2 regions of the Paenibacillus sp. FSL L8-0436 genome follow, and region 1 is predicted to be linked to the other one. Evidence: predicted binding sites of a transcription regulator. Region 1 holds the regulator's gene; the other holds the start of a gene.
What was found. The regulator CtsR, encoded in region 1, represses protease genes until heat stress. The targets are predictions, from matches to a motif close to ATGGTCAATAAAGGTCAAACA.

Region 1 (3,178 bases):
CGGTGACGACAGAGTAAAATCCAAACAGAAGTTTAAGCCGGAAAGAGTCTGGGGCATCTTTGAGGAAGGGGAGCTAAGTGCGAAGCTGACGCTGCTGCCTCTTCAGGTGTATGTGCAAGGCAAAGCCGTCTCCATGGGTGGGATTGCCGGAGTGGCGACATGGCCGGAGAACCGCAGACAGGGACTTGTGGCTAAGCTTTTGTCCCACACGCTGCAAACAATGAACGAATCAGGTCATACGTTGTCCTTCCTGCATCCCTTCTTGATTCCTTTTTACCGCAGGTTCGGGTGGGAGATCTACTGTGAATATAAGAAGTACACGATACCGGTGGGCAAGTTTCCGCGGAAGGCCGAAATGGAGGGGCGTGTAGAGCGCGATAAAGCAAATATTGAAGTAATGGAGCAGTTATACGGGCGCTTTGCTTCCGGGTATAACGGTACGCTGCTGCGTGATCGTGAATGGTGGGAGAACAGCGTAGTGGATGAGGATACACATCATTGTGTGTTTTATTCTGCAGCGGGTGAACCGGGAGGTTATGTGCTCTATAAAATAGAGAACAAAGAACTGGTTATTGATGAATTCATTTTTATGGACGAAGAAGCCCGCCGGGGATTGTGGACTTTTCTCGCCAACCATGATTCGATGGTCACCGCTGCGAAATTAAAGCTGGTACCAGCAGATGATATGCTGCCGTTTTTGCTTCCGGATCCCCGTATTCCGCAGGAGAATTATCCTTATTTTATGGCGCGTATTGTTAATGCCAAAGCCTTTGTGGAAGGACTCACCTTTAAGGAACAGAATGAGCTGCAAAAGCGCACGTTGTATATTGAGGATGAGCATGCCTCATGGAACAACGGGCTGTGGGAGTGGAAGGTCAATCAGCAAGGTGAGGCATCTTTAATACAAGTAGAGGGTGCAGGAGAGCAGGCGGATTTGCGCTGCGGTATTGGAACATTGACGGTGCTGCTGCTTGGATACAAACGTCCGGAAGAATTGCACCGCTGTGGGCAGTTAACCGGCAGTCTAGAAGCCGTGGAGTGGCTGAAAGGGATTATGCCGCAGGCACGGACCGCACTGTTTGATTTTTTCTGATCGTAAGCAGCTCTTTCGCGCTGAATGAAGCAGGGAGAGCTTTTTATTTTTCATACTAAAATGCATGTTGATCCAAGGGTTATTCCGAATACAATGGCGGCAATAAGTAAAAAATAAGACTAACCACTTGGAATTCAGTGAGAATATGTTATAATATGAAAAAGTCAAAGAAAGTCAAAGTCAACGCATCCCGAAAGCAGTCTCTCCTAAGTTGTAAAGTCTGAAAGGCAGGACATTGTGTCCGATTCGCCTTTAGGTGCTTAGGTTAAGGTCTTAAGAGATCACCGCCGGACGGATGTACAGCAAGAATTAACCTAACGCTTTGAACACTGGAGGATGAGTGATGCGTAATATCTCCGATATTATCGAACAATATCTGAAGAATATTTTGCATGAAAGTCCCGAAGGTACGGTGGAAATTCAGCGTAATGATCTGGCGGACCAGTTCTCCTGTGTACCGTCGCAGATTAATTATGTCATCAGTACGCGCTTTACTTTGGAGAAGGGCTATGTGGTCGAGAGCAAACGTGGAGGCGGAGGTTACATCCGGATTCAGCGCTTTGAGCTTCCTCAGAATGTGGCACTTTACGCACATCTCAAATCCACGATAGGCAATGATATTGACCAGAATTCCGCCGAAGGGCTGATCTACCAGCTTGAGGAGGCCCTGTTCTTAACCAAGCGTGAAGCGTGTCTCATGCGCGCCGCTGTTTCCCGGGATTGTCTGACGATTAATCTGCCCTACCGGGATGAGATTCGTGCCAAGATTATGAAAGCCATGCTGATTTCTTTGCTTGGTAAATAATACGAATGGTAAGGGGGACACCGCTTATGCTTTGCCAGGAATGCGGCGTCAAACCGGCTACCCTTCATTTCACCAAAATTGTGAGTGGAGAGAAGACGGAATTTCATATTTGTGAAAGCTGTGCGCGGGAGAAGGGGGAGTTAATTCCCGGAACCGCGGGCGGGTTCTCCATTCACAGCCTGCTCTCCGGTTTACTGGATCTGGAAGGTTCCGGCAAGGAGAAATCCGCGGCAACCCAAAATGCACAGGGACTGAAATGCGAGAATTGCGGCATGACGTATTCCCAGTTCAGCAAACTTGGACGGTTCGGCTGCAGCTCCTGCTATAAATATTTTGACAGCACGCTGGATCCGCTGTTCCGAAGAGTGCACGGCAGTACCGCTCATGTAGGCAAGCTGCCGAAACGTGCAGGGGCACAAATTATGTGCAAACGGCAAATTGATGAACTGAAATTGGAATTGCAGCAAAGCATTATGCAAGAGGAGTTCGAAACTGCAGCCGAGCTGCGGGATCAGATCCGCCGACTTGAAAAAGAAATGGCACAAGAGTAAAGTCTTTCATATATAGGGGGGATGCGGCATGTCAAGTCTCCGGTTTACCGAACAAGCGCTTAGTGACTGGATGCGCTGCGGTGGCAGCCATTCCGAGATTGTAATCAGCAGCCGTATGCGTATCGCCCGCAATCTGGAGCACCTGCCTTTTCCTTTGCTGGCATCTGCCGAGCAGGCGGAAGAGGCGCTGGAGCAGCTGGCACCCGTGTTTCAGGGAGAAGCTGCAGCGGACTTTGGTACCTTTCAACTGCTGAAGCTGGATGAGCTGGATGAGCTGGATAAAAAAGTGCTGGTGGAGAAACATCTGATCAGTCCAAATCTAGCCAATGATTCACGGGGTGGAGCGGTCATTCTGAACGAGGATGAGTCGGTCAGCATCATGATCAATGAGGAAGACCACCTCCGGATTCAATGTCTGTTTCCCGGCCTGCAGGTTAAAGAGGCTTGGGTAAGGGCAACGGCCATCGACGATATTTTTGAGGCTTCTGTCAATTATGCCTTTGATGATAGAAGAGGGTACTTAACGAGTTGCCCCACCAATGTAGGAACCGGGCTAAGAGCCTCGGTAATGCTGCATTTACCGGCACTGGTTATGACCCATCAGATCAACCGGATTCTATCCGCTGTAAATCAGGTGGGCCTAACCGTAAGAGGAATTTATGGCGAGGGCAGCGAAGCAGTAGGGAACATCTTTCAGATATCCAACCAGATTACGCTGGGACAGACCGA
Region 2 (3,178 bases), 910 kb from region 1:
TGCGAATCCGCCAATGCCGGCTACGGACATTTCTCCGTTACCGGATCACCTAACCGTTCATAAGCTAAAGGAGAAACCAGCTTAGGAGCGGGGAGGGAAAGTAACGATGAGTATTCAGTATACGGCGATTGGCGATTCGTTAACGACAGGATTTGGAGCTCTGCCGGGCAATGGGTTTGTTCCGGTCTACCGCCGGATGGCAGAGGCACGGCTGCGGGTACCGATCGAATTATCCAATTTGGGAGTCAACGGTTTGACCACAGATGGATTGGAGCAGAGACTGAAGGGGGATTACAACTATCGGCTTGCCATCAGTGAGGCCGAATTGATTACGATGTCCATTGGCGGCAACGATTTGATCAAGGCGGCCAAAGCGGCGGCCGGCCGGCCGGCCGATCTGGCTCCGGTTCTGCAAAAAGCGCTCCGGGAATGCAAGCGTAATTTGAATGACATTATGGGCACGCTTTCGCAGTTGAAGGCGGGCATGCGGAGACCCTATATTATTAGAATAGTAGGACTGTATAACCCCTATCCCCAGTTGACGGAAGCGACGGATTGGGTGCGGCAGTTTAACCGCTATGCTGCGGTATATAGCAGCCCGGTATGCCGGTTCGCCTCTATATATAATGAATTTGCCGGCAACGAGCGGGGGCTGCTGTCAATAGATCATTTGCATCCTAACGGAAGAGGTTACCGTGTTATCGCCGGGAAACTGGACACGTTGGGGTATGGGCGTCTGGGGTAATTCTTCATCAATAGAATAATGTACCTGGACTATAAAACAGCAAAAGAGGCTGGCGGGGATCACTTAGTGGTCCCAACCAGCCTCTTTGTTGTTGCATGTATTAAACGCCGGCAGGCAGCGTCTTCTCGATAACTTTATCGACAATACCATATTCAGCTGCATCAGCTGCAGTCATGAAATAGTCGCGGTCGGTATCCTTTTCGATCCGTTCCAGCGGCTGTCCTGTGCGCTCGGACAGAATGCGGTTCAGCTTGTCGCGCAGCTTGAGGATGCGGCGGGCGCGGATTTCGATGTCCGTTGCCTGACCTTGAGCACCGCCCAGAGGCTGGTGAATCATAATTTCGCTGTTAGGAAGTGCAAAACGTTTGCCTTTGGCACCGGCGTTCAGCAGGAAAGCTCCCATCGATGCGGCCATACCTACGCAAATCGTCGATACATCCGGTTTGATGTACTGCATTGTATCAAATATAGCCATACCCGCTGTAATGGAGCCACCAGGGCTGTTTACATACAGGTGAATATCCTTCTCCGGATCCTCGGCAGCCAGAAACAGCATTTGCGCGATGATGGAATTGGCTACCACGTCATTAACCTCCGTTCCAAGGAAAATGATGCGGTCCTTCAGCAGGCGGGAATAGATGTCATAAGCGCGCTCACCGCGGTTGCTCTGTTCTACTACCATAGGAATATAACTCACGTGGAAAACCTCCTTGAATTGGTTCTTCGAATGTGTTCATTTTTACTGTTACCGTATTAACCACATGATAAACAAATTCAAACAAAAAGTCAAAGAAAGTCAAACTTAGTTGCAAAAAAAGAGCCATCACCTGGCTCTTTGGTTAATCATTAGTATGGGTGTTGCTAAATTATAGACAAATAAGAAAATAATGGCGCGCCCGCCAAGAATCGAACTTGGATCTCAGGCTTCGGAGGCCTACGTCATATCCATTGGACCACGGGCGCAACAGAAATTATTATAATACACTTATTATGCAAATGCAATGGATTCATCCTGCTGTTTGAAAAATATCTTTTCCCGGATGTCTGTGGCCTCATTTTTAGTCCGGCCGGAAGTATACAGCTTGGGCGTTTGTGCGGCCAGCACAAGACTTTCAGCCCCTTACATGGCTTGGCAGATGTATAAGATGAAAAGAGGTTGAGAATTATACTCTCGGAAGACTTGCACTCCGCGTAATATTTGGGTAGAATATGGGTGGGACTTAAAAAGTTAACCCGGGACATTTTAAGACCACGAACAAGGGAATAGAGAAAGACGAAGTTGCAGGAGTGAAAGCATGCGTAATTTATTAGAAATCCAAAAGCAGCTTCTGCCTGATCTCATGGAAACCCTTAAGAGACGGTACACGATTCTACATCAGATCATGCTGTCCGATATTATCGGACGCAGGACGCTCGCCGCTTCGCTTGATATGACTGAGCGGGTACTGCGCGCCGAGACGGATCTTCTGAAATCGCAAGGGCTCATTGAGATCGAGAGTGTCGGCATGCGCATCAGCGATGCCGGGCGCAGACTGCTTGACCTGCTGGAGCCGATCGCCAAGAGCTTGTTCGGCCTGGATGATCTGGAAGAGAAGATTCGCTCAACGTACGGTCTTAGTAAAGTCATAGTAGTGCCTGGCGACTGTGAGACATCGCTGTTTACCAAACGTGAGCTGGGCCGGGCAGGCGCCAAAGCGTTGCTGGGTGTGCTCCGTGCAGGCGATACGATTGCTGTCACCGGCGGCTCGACACTGGCCGAAATGGCCGATCAGCTGACACCGCCGTTATCCCATTCCTATAAGAACGCCTGGATTGTTCCGGCGCGCGGAGGACTTGGGGAAAGTATGGAGATTCAAGCCAATACCATTGCTTCGACGATGGCCAAACGGCTTGGAGCCAATTACCGGCTGCTGCATGTACCTGATCTGCTCAGCGGAGATGCTTATCAATCACTGGCGCTAGACTCCAATATTGGAGAAATCGTGCAAATTATCCGCAGATCGCGTATTATTGTTCATGGAATTGGCGATGCCATTGAAATGACCCACCGCCGTAAGCTTGATGAGACTACGGTCTCGGAAATACAGGAAGAAGGCGCGGTTGCCGAATCGTTCGGCTACTATTTCAATGAAGACGGCCAGGTTGTCCATACCATGCTGACGATGGGACTGCGACTGGAGGATATTATCCGGACGGAAGTTGTCATCGGAATCGCCGGAGGCAAACGCAAGGCGAAGGCCATTCATGCGATGCTGCGGTTTGGGCAAGAAGACATACTCGTCATAGACGAGGCAGCGGCTGTCGAAATCGGCAAAGAAATCGACGCACAAATACAGCAGGCCCTATAGCATCCAGTTTCTGGAGAGCATTCGCAGTTATTTTGCATTATACTTAACATTGTTGTCTTGACAAGCTTAACGGCCTGTCTTGAAT

Region 2: clpP (ATP-dependent Clp endopeptidase proteolytic subunit ClpP) is a predicted target of CtsR. The motif match lies at 1,528-1,548, and genes of this name have one in related genera.

Annotation. Positions count from the first base shown of each region.
Region 1 is NZ_CP151955.1:6,670,749-6,673,926, reverse strand. It holds gene NSS79_RS30920 (GNAT family N-acetyltransferase) at 1-1,093, shown strand, start outside; gene NSS79_RS30915 (CtsR family transcriptional regulator) at 1,437-1,898, shown strand; gene NSS79_RS30910 (UvrB/UvrC motif-containing protein) at 1,925-2,449, shown strand; gene NSS79_RS30905 (protein arginine kinase) at 2,478-3,178, shown strand, end outside.
Region 2 is NZ_CP151955.1:175,167-178,344, forward strand. It holds gene NSS79_RS00880 (GDSL-type esterase/lipase family protein) at 107-745, shown strand; gene clpP (ATP-dependent Clp endopeptidase proteolytic subunit ClpP) at 846-1,442, opposite strand; tRNA gene NSS79_RS00890 (tRNA-Arg) at 1,634-1,708, opposite strand; gene NSS79_RS00895 (sugar-binding domain-containing protein) at 2,041-3,093, shown strand.